3 regions of the Bradyrhizobium sp. UFLA01-814 genome follow, and region 3 is predicted to be linked to each of the others. Evidence: predicted binding sites of a transcription regulator. Region 3 holds the regulator's gene; each other region holds the start of a gene.

Region 1 (6,959 bases), on a different contig from region 3:
CCAGCTGGTCCATGAAGGCATCGCCGCGATCCAGTCCGGCGCGTTCCACATCTCGACCGGCGGCATCACCTATTTCAACACCACGCCGCTCGGCCGCGCGGTGACCGGCACGATGCTGGTCGCGGCGATGCAGGAGGACGGCGTCAACATCTGGGGCGACGGCTCGACCTTCAAGGGCAACGACATCGAGCGCTTCTATCGCTATGGCCTGCTGACCAACCCGAGCCTGCGCATTTACAAACCCTGGCTCGACCAGCAGTTCATCGACGAGCTCGGCGGCCGCGCCGAGATGTCGGCGTTCATGACCGCGCAAGGCTTCGCCTACAAGATGAGCGCGGAGAAGGCCTATTCGACCGACAGCAATCTGCTCGGCGCGACGCATGAGGCCAAGGATCTCGAGAGCCTTGCGAGCGGCATCACCATCGTCAACCCGATCATGGGCGTGCCGTTCTGGCGCGCCGATTGCGACGTCAAGGCTGAGAAGGTCGTGGTGCGCTTCGAGGAAGGCCAGCCGGTCGCGCTGAACGGCAAGACGTTCGCCGATCCGGTCGCGCTGTTCCTCGAGGCCAATGCGATCGGCGGCCGCCACGGCCTCGGCATGAGCGACCAGATCGAGAACCGGATCATCGAGGCCAAGAGCCGCGGCATCTACGAGGCGCCGGGCATGGCGCTGCTGCACATCGCCTATGAGCGTCTCGTCACCGGCATCCACAATGAGGATACGATCGAGCAGTACCGCATCAGCGGCATGCGGCTCGGCCGCCTGCTCTATCAGGGCCGCTGGTTCGATTCGCAGGCCTTGATGCTGCGCGAGACCGCACAGCGCTGGGTGGCGCGCGCCGTCACCGGCGAGGTGACGCTCGAGCTGCGTCGCGGCAACGACTACTCGATCCTCAACACCGAGAGCCCGAACCTGACCTATGCGCCGGAACGGCTCAGCATGGAGAAGGTCGAGGACGCCGCCTTCACGCCGGCCGACCGCATCGGCCAACTGACGATGCGCAACCTCGACATATCAGACACCCGCGCCAAGCTCGGCCTCTACAACAAGACCGGCCTCATCTCGAGCGGCGAGGGGGCGCAGATCTTTCAGCTCGAGAACGACAAGGGTTGAGGCGGCACCCTCTCGCCTCGTCGTCCCGGGCAAGCGAAGCGCGACCCGGGACCCATAACCACCGGCCGTGGTTATGAAGCGCGCTGGTGCTCCAGCGCGTTTCCACGACTCCTCCCTGTGGTTATGGGTCCCTGCTTTCGCAGGGACGACCCGGGGATGGATATCGGCCTACCTCACCCTGAGCGCATCCAGCAGCGAACGGAACGCGCGCGCGTAATCGGTGCCGGTCTTGCCGATGTCCGGCCCCGCGGAGACCGCAACCGCGGCTTCCGTCACCGCGCCGAGCAGCAGCCGCGCCAGCGGCTCGATCGGCTGCCTGGCGATCATGCCGGCGTCCATCGCCGCTGTCAGCGCGCGTGGAAACTTGCCGCCGAAATGTTTCGCGTCGATCTCGCGCCAGCGTTCCCAGCCGAGCACGGCCGGACCATCGCGCAAGATGATCTGGCCGGTCGGGCCTTTCGAGCACGCCGCGAAATAGCCCTGCGTGCCCGCCGCCATCGCCGCCAGCGGATCGTTCTCGGCGCGCGAGATGCGGTCGAGATCGGCGACGAGGTCGATTGACACCTGCTCGAACACGGCCTCGAACACCGCCTCCTTGGTCGCGAAGTGATGATAGACCGCGCCCTTGGCGACGCGCGCTCCAGCGGCGATGTCGTCCATCGTCGCAGCGGCAAAGCCGCGCTCGCCAAAAATGCGCCGCGCCGCCTTGACGATGGCGGCTCTGGTTTTCTCGCGCCGCTCGGCCTGGGTTGCCATGGCGCATCTCTATCCCAGTTCCAGGCGCAAGCCAATTGACTTACCGACTGTTGGTCGATAAATACCGACTATCAGTCTGTAACTGGAGAGTGCCCATGCCCTCGCTTAGGACGTTGCAAGCCTTCGCGGACACGGTGGAATCCAACGACCATGTCGGCGCGATCAGGAACTTCTATTCAGACGATGCCCGCACCCAGGAGAATGACGGCCAGTGGCGGGTCGGCCGCGAGGCACTGGCAGCGCGCGAGGCGGCGGTGCTGGCCGCGGTCGCCGGCGTCAAGACCACGCGGCTCGGGCCGCTCCTGCTCGACGGCGATCATTCGGCGATCTGCTGGCGGTTCGAATTCACCGGCAAGGACGGCAAGGTTCGCTGCATGGAGGAGGTCGCCTGGCAGACCTGGCGGGGCGAGGAGCTGGTCGAGGAGCGCTTCTTCTACGATACGCAGCAAATGGCGCGCTGAAATCACGCCGGCCTTGCGGCAATACGCCCCGGCGCGCCTCATTGCGCCGTCATCCGCCGCAACTAGCCTCCGCTCCGATGCGCATGATGCGCAAGGGCGGAGCATCGATCATGATCAAGCGAGTTGCCGGTATGGCCGTCACGCTGGCGTTGTCGGCAGCGCCGGCGTTCGCCCAGACGATCTATCCGATCGATCGCGCCGATATCCTCGTCGGCGCCAAATTCGACTTCAAGGTCGAGCTTCCGGGGGTGGTCGATCAAGCCAAGCTCAAGGTCACGCTGAACGGCGCGGATTATGCCGCGGTATTCGGCCAGGGCGGCACATTCACCGCGCGCGAGGCCGGCCGGGAGCAGTCGGCGCTGTTGCTGCGCGATGTCTCGCTCGCCAAGCCCGGGCAGGTCGCCGTCGAAGTCAGCGACGGCACGCAGAGCCGGAAGGTGACCTGGACCGTCTACGACACCGGGGCACGCAAGGCCAGGAACGTGATCCTGTTCATCGGCGACGGGATGTCGCCGTCGCATCGCGTCGCCGCGCGAATCCTTTCCAAGGGAATTGCGGAGGGCAAGAGCCGCGGCAAGCTCGCGATCGACGACGTGCCGCATATGGCGCTGGTCGCGACCGCGGGCTCGGACTCGATCATCACCGATTCGGCGAATGCCGCGAGCGCTTACGCCACCGGCCACAAGGCCGCGGTCAATGCGCTCGGCGTCTACGCCGACCGCACGCCCGATCCGCTCGACGATCCCAGGGTCGAGACCATCGCGAGCCTTGCCAAGCGCCGGGCGGGCCTCGCCGTCGGCATCGTCACCAACACCGAGGTCGAGGATGCGACCCCGGCGGCGATGGTTGCGCATACCCGCCGCCGCGCCGCCTATGACGCGATCGTCGCGCAATATTTCGACGCGAAGCCCGACGTGCTGATGGGCGGCGGCTCCGCGAACTTCCTGCCGCAATCCACGTCCGGGTCGAAACGCAAGGACGATATCGATTATCTGGCGCGCTTCCGCGACGCCGGCTATCCGGTCGCGACCACCGCAAGCGAGCTGAACGCGCTGGCGGCGAAGCCCGACGCCCGCCAACTGCTCGGCCTGTTCGCCGCCGGCAACATGGACGGCGCGCTCGACCGCAAGTTCCTGAGGGGCGGCGGCGTCAGGAAATTCCCCGAGCAGCCGGACCTGACCGAGCAGGTCCAGGCCGCGCTCACGGTGCTGTCGAAACACGAGGCCGGTTTCTTCCTGATGGTCGAGTCCGGCCTGATCGACAAATACGCCCATCTGCTCGACATGGAGCGCGCGGTCTACGACACCATCATGCTCGACAATGCGGTGCGGCTCGCCAAGGACTGGGCGAAAGCGCGCAGCGGCGACACGCTGATCCTGGTCGTGGCCGACCACAACCATCCGAACAGCCTGGTCGGTACCATCAATGACGACATGGCGGCGACACCCAACGTGCCGCTGCGCGAGCGCGTCGGCGTCTACGAGAAGGCCGGCTTTCCTAATTATCCGGCGCCGGACGCCGAGGGTTATCCATCACGCGTCGATGTCAGCCGGCGGCTTGCGATCTTCTCCGCCAGCCTGCCGGATCACTACGAGACGTTCCGCCCGAAACTCGACGATCCGAACGAGCCGACGGTGAAGGGCGACCAGCCCGACACGTTCAAGGCCAATGACAAGTACAAGGATGTCCCCGGCGTCGTGCTGCGCTTCGGCAATCTGCCGGCGATGATCGGCGCCAGCGTGCATTCCGGCGAGGACGTCATCCTCACCGCGACCGGCCCGGGCAGCGAGCGCGTCCACGGCTCAATGGACAACACCGAGGTATTCCGCGTGATGGTCGAGGCGCTGGGACTGGGCGCGGGGAAATAACGAATGATGAGATTGGGTCGATCAGCATGCCCGCTGTACCTCTCCCGCTTGCGGGGCGACGCTTCTCCAACCTCCCCTTGAAAAGGGGAGGTCGCTTTGCTCGCCAGAGCAAAGCGGGTGGGGATCTGCTCTCTCCGCAAACAGTGTTGCCTGTGGCTGACCCCCATCCCGACCTTCCCCCTTTCAGGGGGAAGGAGAAGAAACAAAAATGGCCGGGATCGCTCCCGGCCATTTCGTCGCGTGATGTCGCGCCGGCTCAGCGCGGCGGGGCGGCGGAGGCGGTGCCGCCGTTGAGCAGCGGGGTGATGCGGCGGACGGTGACGCGCCGGTTGATGCGGCTCGGCCCGTCGGTCTGCTCCTTCAGATATTGCGAGCCGTAACCCTGCGAGGTCAGGTTCTCCGCCGGCACGCCGAACTGCTGCGTCAAGAGCTCGGCGGCGGATTGCGCACGGCGGTCCGACAGCGACAGATTGTCGGTGTCGTTGCCGGTCGCATCCGTATGGCCCTCGATCAGGAACACCTCGCGCGGATTGCGCTGGATGGCCCGATTGAGACCGTCGGCGATCACCTGCAGCCGCGCAGCCTGGTCCGGCGGGACGGTCCACGATCCGGAGTCGAAATTGATCGTGTTGACGTCGATGCTCGGCATCTGCATGCGGACATTGGGGCTGTAGCGGATCTCGTCGAGCGAGTAGCGCCGTTCGATCCGCTGCACCGGCGGTGCCTCCATGGTCTCGTAGATCACGTCGGGCGACGCGTCCTGAGCGTCGACGATGTAGCGATCGTAGGGAATGTTGACCACCGGCGGTGGCGCGTCGACATAGAAGCCGCCGACCGCCCGCGGATCGCGATAGCTGTTGTCGATGATGACGACCTCGCGTCCGCCAGTATCCCTGCGGATCCGGCGCAACATCTGGCCGTCGGAGCCGACCACCGTGATGATCTCGCTGCCGTCAGGACGAACCACGACCGTCCGCGTCTCGCCGCCGATCGTCTCGGTGCGGATATCGCGCGCCCCATAGCGGAAACGATAGACGTCGTCGCCGCGGACATAGGCCTGGCCGCCCGGATCGCGGATGATGACGCGGTCCGGCTCGGTGTAGATGGTGCGGCCGCCCTCGACGACCTCCTGCCGCTGGCTGTGCAGGTCGGCGATGCTGCCGCCGATGATGGCGCCGGCAACCACGCCGGCACCGACCGCGGCGCCGATCGCGAGCGGCTTGATGTTGTCATGGCGCGGCGGCGGCGGCAGCGGTGCTGCGACGGCAGGCGCGGCGCGGAAGGCGGGCGCAACCGTCGGCGGGGCGTATTGCGCGCGGCCGGGCGGCGGCGTTGCGGCGGCCGAGCCGGGGACGACCGACGGTGCCGGCGCGCCCATGGCTGCTCCCTGGGCCGGCGATACGCCGGGCGCGACGCCCGGACGTGCTGCCGGCTGACCCGGAGCCGGGGTCGCGCCGGGCGCACCCATCGCTGCGCCCGGGGCCGCCGGTGTTCCGGGCGGTGTCGCCGGACGTCCCTGCTGACCCGGCGCCGGTGGCGTCGGCGTCGCGCCGGGCGCCGGAGGCGTCGCGGCAGACGGGGTACCTGGACGCGCGGGCTGTGCGCCGGCTGCCGGAGGTGTCGGCGTCGGTGTCGCACCGGGAGCTGTCGCGGCAGGCGGCGTGCCCGGTCGTGCCCCTGCTGCCGGCGGCGTTGTCGTTGTCGAAGGCGTGGGCGTTGACGTCGCCGCGGGCGGCGTGCCCGGCGGCTGCTTGGCGCCGCCAGGACGTTCACCGCGTTCGCCACCCGGCCGATCACCAGGGCGGCGTTCGGCCGGCGCCGTTGTCGGAGCTCCCGGCGTTGCGGGCGTCGGTGTCGGCGTTGCCGCCGCCGGCGGGGTGCCGGGGCGTGCTGCTGGCGCGGCGCCGGGCGTTGGCGTCGGGTGCGCGGGTCCTGCGCCAGGCGGCGGCGTGCCCGGTCGCTGCGGTGCTGCGGCCGGCGGCGGTGGAGTCGGCGTCGGATGTGCGGGGGCGGCCGCCGGCGGTGGCGGGGTCGGCTTCGCAGGCGCCGCTGCGGGCGGCTCCGGCCGTGCCGGTGCCGGCGATGGCTTCGCGGGTGCGGCCGCGGGCGGAGGCGGTGTGGGACGTGCGGGAGCAGCCGACGGCGGAGGCGTCGTCGGGCGCGCGGCAGGCGGCTCGGGCCGTGCGGGAGCCGGCGGCGGCGCCGGATGCGGCGCGGCTGCCGGAGGCGGTGTCGGCTTTGCCGGCGCAGCTGCGGGCGGCTCGGGCCGGGCAGGTGCTGCAGGCGGGGTCGGCTTCGCGGGCGCTGCGGCCGGCGGCGGAGCAGGATGTGCCGGTGCCGCAGCGGGAGGTGGCGCCTGCGGATGCGGCGCGGCCGCCGGCGGTGCCGGACGTGCGGGAGCACCCGGTGCGCCCGGCGCCGGCCGCGCTTTCGGCTTTCCGTCAGGTCCGGTTTCTTCCTTCTGCTGCGCCTGTGCGACGACCAGAGGCGAAGTTTGGGCGTGCGACGCTGAGGTGGCGAACTGCATCACCGTCAGCGCAGTCGTGGCAAGCAGCACGAGACGAAGCTTTGTCATTGTCTAGGAGTCCCCGGCGGAAAGTCTGGGCAGGAAAGCAAAGTGAGAACCGAACAATTCGGCAGGACGATGAACCGCCAGCCGTTAGGCCGGATTGTGGCGAGCCACGAATCATCGGCGAAGTTTATTTCGACATTATAACGGGTTGCATGTGCGATTGTTCACCGCGCGTTCAGAAGAAACGC
Region 2 (6,959 bases), on a different contig from region 3:
GATGAAGCAGACCGGCCGATCATGGTCGATCGCCTCGAAGGCCTCGATCATGCTCGCCATGTCGTGGCCGCCGAGATTCGACATCAGCGCCAGCAATTCGTCGTCGCTGCGGCGCTCGATCAGCGCCGACACCTCGCCCTGGTCGCCGATGTCGTCGCGCAGATGCTTGCGAAACGCCGCGCCGCCCTGGAAGCAGAGCGCGGCGTACATCTGGTTCGGGCAGTTGTCGATCCAGCGCCGCAGCGCCTCGCCGCCGGGCTCGGCAAACGCCTCGAGCATCAGCTTGCCGTACTTCACGATCACCACGTCCCAGCCGAAGTTGCGGAACATGGTCTCGAATTTGGCCCATAACCCCTCGCGCACCACGGCGTCGAGCGACTGCCTGTTGTAGTCGACCACCCACCAGGTGTTGCGCAGGCCGTGCTTCCAGCCCTCGAGCAGCGCCTCGAAGATGTTGCCCTCGTCCATCTCGGCGTCGCCGACCAGCGCGATCATGCGGCCCTCCGGCCGGTCGTTCAGCCAGCCATGCGCCTTGACGTAGTCCTGCACCAGCGAGGCGAACAAGGTCTGCGCCACGCCGAGACCGACCGAGCCGGTGGAGAAGTCGACGTCGTCGCTGTCCTTGGTGCGCGACGGGTAGGACTGCGCGCCCTTGTAGCCGCGAAAATTCTCCAGCTTGTCGCGGGTCTGGTGGCCGAACAGATACTGGATGGCGTGGAACACCGGGCTCGCATGCGGCTTCACCGCGACGCGGTCCTGCGGGCGCAACACCGAGAAATAAAGCGCCGACATGATGTTGGCGAGCGAGGCCGACGAGGCCTGGTGGCCGCCGACCTTCAACCCGTCGGTGGAGGGCCGCACATGGTTGGCGTGATGGATGGTCCACGACGACAGCCACAGCACCTTGCGGGCCAGGGCGGACAGCATGTCGAGGCGTTTAGGCGCGATTCCCATGGCAATGCTCCGGGCGATACGCCGGAATGTTACTGCCGCAAGCGGCGGCGAAAATCTCAATTCCACGCGACAGCACAGGAAAAATTGGGATAAATTCCCACGATCCGGCTTCAACTGACGAGTTCATCCCAATGCCTGCCCTCGATGCCATCGACCGCAAGATCCTGAGTCTGCTCCAGACCGACAGCCGCATGACCATGCAGGAACTCGCCGACAAGGTCGGGCTGTCGGTGTCGCCCTGCCACCGCCGGGTCAAGCTGCTCGAGGAGCGCGGCGTGATCTCTCGCTACATCGCAACCGTCGACCAGAAGTCGATCGGGCTGCACGTCTCCGTCTTCATCTCGATCAAGCTGGCGCGGCAGAAGGAGGAAGACCTCAACCGCTTCGCGCGCGCGATCTCGAAATGGGACGAGGTGCTCGAATGCTACCTGATGACCGGCAATCGCGACTATTTGTTGCGCGTCGTCGCCGCCGACCTCTCCTCCTATGAAGCATTCCTGAAAAACAAGCTGACCCGGCTCGACGGCATCGCCTCCATCGAGTCGAGCTTTGCGCTAAGCCAGGTGAAGTATTCGACGGCGTTGCCGGTGTGAGTGTTGCTTGCATCTGAACTGCCATCGGTCGCACCAAATGTACACCGTCGTCCCGGCGAAGGCCGGGACCCATACGCCGCAGAGAACGGGACTCGTTGTCCCAGCATCGTTCAACAATCAGCATTTGTGGTTATGGGTCCCTGCTTTCGCAGGGACGACACTGAGTGTGTTGCGCTGTCAGTGGGCATAACTTCGCATTCTCGCGACATCTTTCGTCCGAGCTTTGCATCTCGTTCCGTTTTGCAAAGGAGGCTTGCGCCGTCGGCGCAACTCAGTGATTGGCGCTGGCGCTCTGCCCGGCTGGACGGCCTCGCCGCGACGACCAGGCTACGGCGCGATCCAAATCCCAATCACGATGATGGCCAGTGAGACGGCAATGACCAGCATATCGGTGGTGAGCCAATTGGGCATTCCGTTTGATGGCTGCTCGCTCATGTCCGCGACTCCTTCTGTTCGCGTCGAGCCGATATGCTGGAGCGGACCGGCGCGAACGAGGATGAACTGGTTCACATAAAGCCAGGAAAAAGCGGCAAATTCCGCGTGTTTTAGCGCGCTCAAGTTGCGCCACACGGTCGATCTGCCGCGCAGGTTTCTGAACATGTTCGATAATGCCGCCGCTTCAGCGAACAGTGGCACATCATCGAAAGGCGCATTTCAAGACAGCGACCGACCCACGCGGGCACGTGCGCTACGGAGCCCGGTGTGATCGAACATCTCGCCTGGGGCCACCCCTCTCCCCACCCTCCCCCACAAGGGGGGAGGGAGCCCGACGAGCGTGCTAACCTCACGATGGATTAGTATCTTCTCCTCACAGCACCTTGCGCTGTGCGAGGTTCTTCATCAGAGCGCCGACGCCGAAGGTCCAGGGCTCGCACTCGTCGCTGCCCCGCATCCGGTTGACCAGCTTGCCGAGCTGCGGCGCGGCGATGGTGACGATGTCGTCGCGCTTGTGGGTGAAACCCTCGCCCTTGGCGTCGCGGTCCTTGACCGGCGCGAACATCGTGCCGAGGAACAGCGCAAATCCATCGGGATATTGATGCACGGAGCCGATGGTCTGGGCGACCAAATCGGTCGGATCGCGGCTGATCTTGCTGATCGAGGAATGGCCCTCGAGCACGAAGCCGTCTGCGCCCGTCACGGTCAGGCCGACATCCATCTTCCTGACATCGTCGAGCGAGAAGGTCTGGTCGAACAGCCGGAGCAGCGGGCCGATCGCGCAGGACGCGTTGTTGTCCTTGGCCTTCGACAGCAAGAGCGCCGAGCGCCCCTCGAAGTCGCGCAGATTGACGTCGTTGCCGAGCGCGGCGCCGACGATCTTGCCGGCGGCGGAGACAACAAGCACGACCTCCGGCTCCGGATTATTCCAGGTCGACTTCGGATGCAGCCCGGCGTCCATGCCTGACCCGACCGAGGACAGCGTCGGCGCCTTGGTGAACACTTCGGCGTCGGGACCGATGCCGACCTCGAGATACTGGCTCCAGGCATTCTGATCGATCAGCACCTGCTTCAGTTTCATCGCCTGCTCGGAGCCGGGCTTCAGCTTGGAGAGATCGTCGCCGACCAGGCGCACCACCTCCTTGCGGATCGCCTCCGCCGAGGACGGATTGCCGCGCGCCCGCTCCTCGATCACGCGCTCCAGCATCGAGATCGCGAAAGTGACGCCGGCGGCCTTCAGCACCTGGAGATCGACCGGCGCCAGCAGATGCGGCCTGGCCTTGTCGCGGCCGTCGGGCGGGGTGTTGGCGAGGATCGCCTCGAAATCGCCGATCCGCTCGCCGCGCGTGGCGCGCAGCGCGGCCGCGGGATCGCTTTCCTCGCAGAGCGCGCTCACCGTCGGGAACCGCGCCGTGACGTCGAACACGCCATCTGCCCGAACCGCGGCGACAGCCGGCCCGCCGGCCTGCGGCAGCCAGACCCGTCCGACCAGCGTGCCGGCGGTGCCGTCCTCCGGCAGGACGTCTTTTGGCGTGAGCGAAATCATCGGCACATCTCCCTTTTTGGTTTTGTCGGCTTGTTAGCACAGTCCGCCCGGCGGCGTGAAACAGCGGTCATGGCATTGTCATAGAGGGGTAACATCGCCCGTCAATGCTGCCGTCCGATCCATCTAACACACTGAAAGACGGACCTTCATGACGACCTCCGCCCTCACCGACGAAGCCTCCCGGGATGAAGCCTTGCGGGATGAAGCCTTGCGCGACGAAGCCTTGCGCGACGAAGCCTTGCGCGCCCGCATCCATCAGGAGATGGCCGACAGCCTCGACGAGGAACTCGAGCTCGAGCTGGACGACATGAGGCTCGACGAGCTCGACCATGACGGCGCCGCCGGCAGGCCGTCGATCGACCGCAAGTTCTACTTCCGCGAATTGCTGCGGCTGCAGGGCGAGCTGGTCAAGCTGCAGGACTGGGTGCAGCACGAGAAGAAGAAGGTCGTGGTGCTGTTCGAGGGCCGCGATTCCGCCGGCAAGGGCGGCGTGATCAAGCGCATCACCCAGCGGCTCAATCCGCGGGTCTGCCGGATCGCGGCGCTGCCGGCGCCGAACGAGCGCGAGCGCACGCAATGGTACTTCCAGCGCTATGTTTCGCATCTGCCGGCCGGCGGCGAGATCGTGCTGTTCGACCGCAGCTGGTACAACCGCGCCGGCGTCGAGAAGGTGATGGGGTTCTGCAGCGACGAGCAGTATGAGGAATTCTTCAACTCGGTGCCGGATTTCGAGCGCATGCTGATCCGTTCCGGCACCGTCCTCCTGAAATACTGGTTCTCGATCACCGACGAGGAACAGGCGTTCCGCTTCTCGATGCGGATCCAGGATCCGCTGAAGCAGTGGAAGCTGAGCCCGATGGACGTCGAGGCGCGGACCCGCTGGGAGCTCTACACCAAGGCCAAGGAGACGATGCTGGAACGCACGCATCTGCAGGACTCGCCGTGGTGGATCGTCGATGCCGTCGACAAGAAGCGCGCCCGGCTCAACTGCATCTCGCATCTCCTAAGCCAGATCCCCTATCAGACGGTGACCCACCAGCCGGTGGTGCTGCCGCCGCGGGTCCGCAACCCCGACTATCACCGCGGCCCGATCCCGCCGGAGATGTACGTGCCGGGACGGTATTGATCGGACTGGGCGACACTGCGCTCCCTCGCCCCGTTCTTACGGGGAGAGGGCTGGGGTGAGGGGCTGCTTCCGCACAAGCGCTCCCAGTTCGCAAGCGGAGAGTCCCCCTCACCCGGATTCGAGCTCCACTCGAATCCGACCTCTCCCCGCAAGCGGGGCGAGGTAAGAAGGACCAGCGCTTGGGCAACGGCGCCTACCAATGGTGCAGGCGCGCGCCCTTGCTGGCACCGGATACCGACGCTAGGCTTCCCCCGATCTGGTGCAGGGAGGCCCGCTTGACTCAATCCGACGACATCGCAATTTCCGAAGATCGCCGTGACGCGCTGCGCTATGCGCTCGGGATCGGCAGCGGCGCGGCACTCGCGGCCGCGATGGCCGCCCCGGCCGCGGCGCAGACGCCAGCCGACAACACGCTGGATCGCATCCGGGCCAACAAGGTGCTGCGGATCGCGGTGCTGCCGGGCGAGCTGCCTTATTTCAACAAGGACCTCGCCTCGGGCACTTGGTCCGGATTCTCGATCGAGATGGCCAACGATCTGGCCAAACTGCTCGACGTCAAGCTGGAATATGTCGAGTCGACCTACGGCAATTCAATTCTCGATCTGCAGGCCAACAAGATCGATCTCGGCTTCGCGCTCAACCCGACCCCGCAGCGCGCGCTGGTTGTCGATTTCACCAATCTGGTGTTCCCGCATCCGTTCGGCGCGATGCTGAAGAAGGGGCTGGAAGCCAAGACCTGGGCCGACATCAACAAGCCCGAGGTGAAGATCGCGGTCGACGTCGGCTCGGCCAACGAGGCGGTGGCGCGCCGCTTTGCGCCGAACGCCACCATCAAGTCGCTGAAGTCGCGCGACGAGGTGATGCTGGAAATGTCGTCGGGTCGCGTCGATTGCGTGGTCAACGCGCTGGTGCTGGGGCTGACCGCGATCGCCAAGAACCCGAACCTCGGCACCTACAAGATCCTGGCCTCGCCGTCGGTGACGATCGCGAGTGGCACGGCGGTGCGGCGCGAAGCCGACAAGCGCTGGCGCGATTTCCTCTCGGTGTGGATCGACTACAACCGCGGCATCGGCCAGATGCGCGAATGGTTCGTCAAGGGCCTCGGCCTCGCCGGCGTCAAGCCCGAGGATGTGCCGGTGGAGTTGAGTATTTGAGGCTTGGCCACCGCATCGGCGGTCGGCTCCCTCTCCCGCTTGCGGGGGAGGGCTGGGGTGGGGGTGTCACCGCGCGTCGGAACCTTCGGGTGGAAAAAGCCCCCACCCGGATCGCATCTTACGATGCGATCCGACCTCCCCCGCAAGCGGGAGAGGTGAACCACCGATGCGGCCGCTTCTCAGAATTACTCACACCTTGTCGTAGGTCAGCCCGCGCTCCAGCCGGCGCGCGACCAGTGTCGATGGGAACAGGATCGCGAAATAGATCAGCGCGACGATGGTGTAGACCTCGAGCGGCCGGTAGGTGTCGGCGTTGATCAAGGTCGCGTTGTAGACGAGATCGGGCACCGCGATGATCGAGACCAGCGAGGTGTTCTTGAGCTGCGTGACCGACTGGTTGACATAGGGCGCCATCATCGGCTTCAGCGCCTGCGGCAGGATCACGAGCCGCATCAGGCGCCAGCCGCGGAAGCCGAGCGCCTTCGCCGCGTCCCACTGCCCGACCGGCACGCTCTCGATCGAGCCGCGCACGATCTCGGCGTAGAATGCGCCGCCATAGAGCGAGAGCACGCTGACGGCGGCGACATGCGCCGGGATGTTGACGCCGATCACCACCGGAAACGCGTAGTAGAACCAGATGATCTGCACCAGCAGCGGCGTGCAGCGGAACAATTCGATATAGGCGATCAGGAGCCAGTCGATCACCGGGATGCGCCGCAGCCGCAGCATGCCGACGATCAGGCCGATCAAGGTCCCGAGGATGATGGTGCCGATGGTGTAGGCGATGGTCCAGCCGAGCCCGAGCCAGAACAGATGGCTATACTTGGCAAGGATGCCGAAATCCCAGACGTAGTTCATCCTGCCTCTCGGTTGCCGCGCGCTTGATCGCCAAGCATCGCAGGCGGCCTCGCGCGTGTCACGCGATATACCGGTCTGGCGAAAATGCATTGACCTCGAACGGCGGCGCATCGCCCGCGATCATCGCCGCAATTGCGGCGCCCGTTCCGGGACCGGTGGTGAAGCCGATATGCTGGTTGCCGAAGGCGAGCCAGAGCCCGCGATGCCGCGGCGCCTTACCGATCATCGGCAGGCTGTCGGGCAGCGTCGGCCGCGCGCCGCGCCAGCGCTCGCCGACCGCATCGCCAAATTCG
Region 3 (6,959 bases):
GAAGTGGAATGACGCGGCGATCGCCAAGCTCAATCCGAAGCTGACCCTGCCGGCCGACGCCATCACCGTCGTGCGCCGTTCGGACGGTTCGGGCACCACCTTCAACTTCACCGACTATCTCTCCAAGTCGAACGCCGACTGGAAGTCCAAGGTCGGTTCCGGCACCGCGGTCGAATGGCCGGTCGGCGTCGGCGCCAAGGGCAACGAAGGCGTTGCCGGCAACATCAGCCAGACCAAGAACGCGATCGGCTATGTCGAATATGCCTACGCCAAGCAGAACAAGCTGACCTACACCGGCTTGGTCAACAAGGCCGGCAAGACCGTGCAGCCGACCATCGCTGCCTTCCAGGCCGCCGCCTCGAACGCCGACTGGGCCAAGGCTCCCGGCTACTACGTGATCCTGACCGACCAGCCGGGCGAAGCCTCCTGGCCGATCACCGCGGCGACCTTCATCCTGATGCACAAGGACTCGACTGACAAGGCGGCCTCGCAGGAAGCGCTCAAGTTCTTCAAGTACGCCTTCGAGAAGGGCGACAAGGCAGCTGAAGAGCTCGACTACATCCCGATGCCGGACGCGGTCGTCAAGCTGATCGAGAAGACCTGGTCGTCGGACATCAAGAGCTAAGGCCGACGTTGCGGCAGGACCTGTGCCGACTCGATCGCGGCACAGGTTGAGCGACCAAGACCCGGTCTCCATCACCGCGGCAACAAGCGCGGGATCGAGGCCGGGGGTTCGCGCCTCAAGAGGCGTGGCTGGAACGACGACGCCCGGCCAAATGCGTCAGTGAAGATCGCTTCGGGGCGTAGCGGTTTGCGTGGCTTTTTTGCATACTAAAGAGGGGATTGGCGTGGCAGACATGGCTGTTCAGAGCGATGTGATGGAAGCCGCGGGACCTTACGATCGCGCCAAGGCCCTCAGCGCCTTCAAGCTCGGTGACCTCACCTTCTATTGGATCACCCGCATCTCGGCGATCTCGGTTCTGTTGATCCTCGGCGGCATCATCCTGTCGCTGATCGTCGGCGCCTGGCCGGCGATGAAGGAATACGGCTTCGCCTTCCTGTGGACGCAGCGCTGGGCGCCCTCGGCCGATCCGCCGGTGCTCGGCGCGCTCGGCCCGATCTACGGCACGCTGATCACCTCCGTCATCGCGATGATGATCGCCATTCCGGTCGGCATCGGCATCGCCGTGTTCCTCACCGAGCTCTGCCCGCAAGTGCTGCGCCGCCCGATCGGCATCGCGATCGAGCTGCTCGCCGGCATCCCGTCGATCATCTACGGCATGTGGGGCTTCTTCGTGCTGGGCCCGTTCCTGGCCAACACCTTCCAGCCCTTCATGATCCGGATCTTCGAAGGCGTCCCGGTGCTGGGCGCGGTGTTCGCCGGTCCGCCGTCCTATCTCAGCCTGTTCAACGCCGCGCTGATCCTTGCGATCATGGTGCTGCCCTTCATCACCGCGATCTCGGTCGACGTGTTCAAGACCGTGCCGTCGGTGCTGAAGGAAGCCGCCTACGGCATGGGCTGCACCACCTGGGAAGTCGTCCGCAACGTCGTGATCCCCTACACCCGCGTCGGGGTGATCGGCGGCATCATGCTGGCGCTCGGCCGCGCCCTCGGCGAGACCATGGCGGTGACCTTCATCATCGGCAACTCGTTCCGGATCTCGTCGTCGATCTTCGCGCCGGGCACCACGATCTCGGCGGCGATCGCTAGCGAGTTCGCCGAGAGCGACGGCCTGCATCAGTCCGGCCTGATCCTGCTGGGCCTGCTGTTGTTCGTGCTGACCTTCTTCGTGCTCGCCGGCGCGCGGCTGATGCTGATGCGGCTTGAAAAGAAGGCGGGGAAGTAACGCCATGAACCCGATCTACAAATCCCGCCGCCGCAGCGACATCGTCATCCGCGCACTCTGTGTCGGCGCGGCGCTGTTCGGCGTCACCTGGCTGGCGCTGATCCTGATCACGCTGCTCTACAACGGCCTTGCCGGCCTCAGCGTGCAGCTGTTCACCCAGAACACGCCGCCGCCCGGCTCGACCGAAGGCGGCCTGCTCAACGCCATCGTCGGCTCGGTCATCATGACCGTGATCGGCGTCGGCATCGGCGCGCCGCTTGGCCTGTTCGCCGGCACCTACCTCGCCGAATACGGCAAGCACGACAAGCTGACCTCGGTGATCCGCTTCATCAACGACATCCTGCTCAGCGCGCCGTCGATCATCATCGGCCTGTTCATCTATGGTGCGGTGGTGGTGCCGATGCGCGGCTTCTCGGCGATCGCAGGCAGCCTCGCGCTCGCGGTGATCGTGATCCCGGTCGTGCTGCGCACCACCGAGGACATGCTGCTCTTGGTGCCCAATCCGCTGCGCGAGGCCGCCTCCGCGCTCGGCCTGCCGCGTTCGCTGGTGATCAAGCGGATCGCCTATCGTGCCGCGCGATCGGGGCTGATCACCGGCGTGCTGCTGGCGACCGCCCGCGTCGCCGGCGAGACCGCGCCGCTGCTGTTCACCGCGCTGTCGAACCAGTTCTTCAGCCTGGATCTGACCAAGACGATGGCCAACCTGCCGGTGACCATCAACAACTTCGTGCAGAGCCCCTACGCCTACTGGAAAGAGCTGGCGTGGAGCGGTGCGCTGCTCATTACATTCACCGTGCTCGCGTTGAATATCGGCGCGCGTATCCTTGGTGCCGAAAGGGCCGCAAAATGACCGAGCTTTCCGTCTCCACGACTGCCGCGGGCCACGTTCCCCAGGTTCCGCTGCCTGAAGCGCCGCCGAAAGTCACGGTGCGCAATCTCAATTTCTATTACGGCGAGCACCACGCGCTGAAGAACATCAACCTGACGCTCGGCACCAACCGCGTCACGGCGTTCATCGGCCCGTCCGGCTGCGGCAAGTCGACCCTGCTGCGCATCTTCAACCGGATGTATGACCTCTATCCGGGCCAGCGCGCGGTCGGCCAGCTGATGCTGGACCAGACCAACATTCTCGACCCCAAGCTCGACCTCAACTTGCTGCGCGCGCGGGTCGGCATGGTGTTCCAGAAGCCGACGCCGTTCCCGATGACGATCTACGAGAACATCGCCTTCGGCATCCGCCTCTACGAGAAGATCTCGAAGTCCGAGATGGACGACCGGGTCGAGAAGGCGCTGCGCGGCGGCGCGCTGTGGAACGAGGTCAAGGACAAGCTGAACGCGTCCGGCCTGTCGCTCTCCGGCGGCCAGCAGCAGCGCCTGTGCATCGCGCGCACCGTGGCGGTGCGCCCCGAGGTGATCCTGTTCGACGAGCCGTGCTCGGCGCTCGACCCGATCTCGACCGCCAAGGTCGAGGAGCTGATCCAGGAGCTCTCCGAGGACTACACGATCGCGATCGTCACCCACAACATGCAGCAGGCGGCGCGCGTCTCCGACAAGACCGCCTTCATGTATCTCGGCGAGCTGATCGAGTTCGACGACACCAACAAGATCTTCACCTCACCGAGCGATCGGCGCACCCAGGACTACATCACCGGCCGGTTCGGTTGACCGGCGCATGATCCGGAAAAGTGGAAACCGGTTTTCCGATCAGGGCATGCTAAAATTCAGGACACGAAACCATGATCCCCGGGATCATGGTTTGAGGGAGACAAGCGATGGCTTCTGAACATACCGCCAAGGCATTCGACAGCGACCTGCAGGAGTTGACCCGCCTGGTCGCCGAGATGGGCGGCCTGGTCGAGCGGATGATTACCGAGTCGGTCGACGCGCTGATCCGTCGCGACGTCGCGCTCGGCAAGCGCGTGGTCGCCGCCGACATCGAGATCGACAATCTGCAGCGCAACATCGAAGAGCGCGCGGTGCTGACGATCGCGCGCCGCCAGCCGATGGCGATCGACCTGCGCGAGATCGTCAGCGCGATGCGCGTCGCCACCGACCTCGAGCGGATCGGCGACCTCGCCAAGAACATGGGCAAGCGTGTCGCGGCGCTGGAGAGCGATTTCCAGCCGCTGAAGCTGATCCGCGGCCTCGAGCACATGACCGACCTCGTGCTGTCGCAGGTCAAGTCGGTGCTCGACGCCTACGCCGCGCACGACCTGCCGGCGGCGATGAACGTCTGGAAGGGCGACGAGGAGGTCGATGCGATCTGCACCTCGCTGTTCCGCGAACTGCTCACCTACATGATGGAAGATCCGCGCAACATCTCGTTCTGCATCCATCTGATGTTCTGCGCCAAGAACATCGAGCGGATCGGCGATCACGCTACCAATATCGCAGAGACCGTGTTCTACATGATCGAGGGCCAGCAGATCACCGACAAGCGCCCGAAGGGGGACATGACCACTTTTGCCACCACGGTGCCGGGCAACTGAAGGCATCATCGGCAAGCGCGAAACCGGCAAGAGTGAAACTGGACGATCCTCGCGACAATTCGTTTCCGCGGGGACTATGCTCAAGGAAGTAAGCGTTTCGGTTTGCGTCTGGGCAACGGATCACCACAGAGAAAGAACTTAAACCGATGAGCGCACGCATTCTGGTAGTCGAAGACGAGGAAGCGCTGACGACGCTGTTGCGCTACAACCTCGATGCGGAAGGCTACGATGTCGAGACGGTGGGGCGCGGCGACGATGCCGACACGAGGCTGAAGGAGCGCGTTCCCGACCTCGTGGTCCTCGACTGGATGCTGCCGGGCCTGTCCGGCATCGAGCTGTGCCGCCGCCTGCGGGCGCGGCCCGAGACCAAGCAGCTTCCGATCATCATGCTGACCGCGCGCGGCGAGGAAAGCGAGCGCGTGCGCGGGCTTGCCACCGGCGCCGACGATTACATCGTCAAGCCGTTCTCGGTGCCGGAGCTGCTGGCGCGGGTGAAGGGCCTCTTGCGCCGCGCGAGCCCGGAGCGGCTTGCAACCGTGCTGACCTATGGCGACATCGAGCTCGACCGCGAGAAGCGCCGCGTGGCGCGCTCGGGCCGCCCGATCGATCTCGGGCCGACCGAGTATCGCCTGCTCGAATTCTTCCTCGAGCATCCCGGCCGCGTGTTCAGCCGCGAGCAACTGCTCGACAGCGTCTGGGGCCGCGACATCTACATCGATGAACGCACCGTCGACGTGCATATCGGCCGCCTGCGCAAGCTGCTCAATCCGGGCCGCGAGCAGGATCCGATCCGCACCGTGCGCGGCGCCGGCTACGCGCTCGACGACCGCTTTGCCAAGGCCGAGCCGCAGCCGTAATGGCCGTTGCGGGATTCATATCCCGTAGCACGGTGTCGTCCCGGCCTAGTGCGCAATTGCGCACGGGAGCCGGGACCCATACGCCGCGGCCGGCGTAATCGGCACGGGGCCAGACGGCTTTCTAACAACACGCATTAGTGGTTATGGGTCCCGGCTTTCGCCGGGACGACGCCGATGATGTAACGGGCCACGCGCCATAAAAAAATCCCCGCTTTCGCGGGGATTTGTTTTTCAGGTCTTCCGTAGTTTCCCGAGTGCTCACTTGATCTGCGGTTTCGCCGACGGCCGGCGGCGATCGGCGGCGGGCTGGTAGGCGACGCGCGAGTGATGCGCGCAATAGGGCAGGCCGCCGAGCGCCTTGCCGCCGCAGAAGAAGAATTCCGGGCTTGAGGGATCGCCGACCGGCCAGTGACAGGTGGCCTCGTTGAGTTCGAGCAGCGACAGCCGCTGGCTCATCGGCACCACATTGTCGTAGGAGATCGGATCGGGCTCCATCTCGACCTCGAAGGCGTGCGCCAGCGCGGTGTTGCCGCGGGACACCGGGCGCGCCACCCGCATCATGTGCTGGGCGGGGCGGGCCTTGCGCTGCCGCGGCGCGGCCGTGGAGGGGGCCTTGGCGCGGCCGGAGAGGCCGAGCCGATGCACTTTGCCGATCACGGCGTTTCGCGTCACATTGCCAAGTTCCGCCGCGATCTGGCTGGCCGACAGGCCAGACTCCCAGAGTTTCTTCAGCTGCTCGACGCGATCGTCGGACCAGGTCAATACAGTCATCGCATTCTTCCCTTCGCGTAGCGCCGGCCAATCATTGGAGCGGCGCTGCGAGCCAATCTGGACAAATATCCCTGCGGCCAGAATCCCTTAGCCCTCGCCGGGCGCGGTCTTGCGCCCGAACGTTTACGCGCGATACGAAGGCTACTTAGAGGGTCCAGTACTGCCGCACGAGATGTCGTACCCGACAGGCCAAACGCTACAATATGGCGTGACTCTGGCGCAAGAGTCCGCGGCCGTGCGTCCACATGTTCCGATACAGTTAAGCATTGCGATGAGGCTTTTCCACCGCACCGGAATGCTCCGGATTGCGCTCGTTTCGCATTGCAGGAAGGCCACTTCGTGGCGATTGACACCTACCGACCGCAGCATAGAATGTCCGCCACGTGCCGCCCGCAAAGGCGGCCGTTTTGTTTTCCGAAGCTGGCCGTTGCTGCGCTGGCGTCAAGCCCCGCGGCAATTGTCGGCTCAAAAACCGTCAGTGAACGCCATGACCAACGCTGCCACGTCGCATCTGCTCCCCGTCTTCGCCAGGGTCGATCTCGGCTTCGAGCGCGGTGAGGGCGCCTGGCTGATCGCAACCAACGGCGACCGTTATCTCGATTTCACCTCGGGCGTTGCGGTGAACGCGCTCGGGCATGCGCATCCGCATCTGGTCAAGGCGCTGCAGGACCAGGCGACCAAGCTCTGGCACATGTCGAACCTGTTCAAGAGCCCGGACGGCGAGGTGCTGGCCGCGCGGCTGTGCGAGCAGAGCTTTGCCGACTTCGTGTTCTTCTGCAATTCCGGCGCCGAAGCGATGGAGGGCGTGATCAAGCTGGTCCGCCATTATCACTTCTCCAAGGGCCATGGCGAGCGCTACCGCATCATCACCTTCGAGGGCGCCTTTCACGGCCGCACGCTGGGCACGCTGGCCGCGACCGGCTCGGCGAAATATCTCGAAGGCTTCGGCCCGCCGATGGACGGCTTCGACCAGGTGCCGCATGGCGACATCGAGG

Evidence for each region. The regulator PhoB, encoded in region 3, activates phosphate uptake and scavenging genes when phosphate is short. The targets are predictions, from matches to a motif close to TGTCATNNANCTGTCAT.
Region 1: the regulator PhoB is predicted to act here: its motif matches at 2,368-2,384, upstream of PMN64_RS09420 (alkaline phosphatase).
Region 2: the regulator PhoB is predicted to act here: its motif matches at 3,594-3,610, upstream of ppk2 (polyphosphate kinase 2).

The regions. Positions count from the first base shown of each region.
Region 1 covers NZ_JAQOSR010000022.1:1,161-8,119, reverse strand. Annotated here, with positions in the region: gene argG (argininosuccinate synthase) at 1-1,114, shown strand, start outside; gene PMN64_RS09430 (TetR/AcrR family transcriptional regulator) at 1,283-1,870, opposite strand; gene PMN64_RS09425 (nuclear transport factor 2 family protein) at 1,966-2,331, shown strand; gene PMN64_RS09420 (alkaline phosphatase) at 2,442-4,199, shown strand; gene PMN64_RS09415 (OmpA family protein) at 4,456-6,774, opposite strand.
Region 2 covers NZ_JAQOSR010000019.1:18,601-25,559, reverse strand. Annotated here, with positions in the region: gene PMN64_RS08555 (transketolase) at 1-954, opposite strand, end outside; gene PMN64_RS08550 (Lrp/AsnC family transcriptional regulator) at 1,086-1,547, shown strand; gene PMN64_RS08545 (hypothetical protein) at 1,875-2,147, opposite strand; gene PMN64_RS08540 (fumarylacetoacetate hydrolase family protein) at 2,356-3,528, opposite strand; gene ppk2 (polyphosphate kinase 2) at 3,791-4,654, shown strand; gene PMN64_RS08530 (transporter substrate-binding domain-containing protein) at 4,930-5,808, shown strand; gene PMN64_RS08525 (amino acid ABC transporter permease) at 5,998-6,666, opposite strand; gene PMN64_RS08520 (NAD(P)/FAD-dependent oxidoreductase) at 6,725-6,959, opposite strand, start outside.
Region 3 covers NZ_JAQOSR010000040.1:11,364-18,322, reverse strand. Annotated here, with positions in the region: gene pstS (phosphate ABC transporter substrate-binding protein PstS) at 1-625, shown strand, start outside; gene pstC (phosphate ABC transporter permease subunit PstC) at 858-1,847, shown strand; gene pstA (phosphate ABC transporter permease PstA) at 1,852-2,697, shown strand; gene pstB (phosphate ABC transporter ATP-binding protein PstB) at 2,694-3,512, shown strand; gene phoU (phosphate signaling complex protein PhoU) at 3,620-4,336, shown strand; gene phoB (phosphate regulon transcriptional regulator PhoB) at 4,483-5,193, shown strand; gene PMN64_RS14590 (GcrA family cell cycle regulator) at 5,452-5,964, opposite strand; gene PMN64_RS14585 (aspartate aminotransferase family protein) at 6,452-6,959, shown strand, end outside.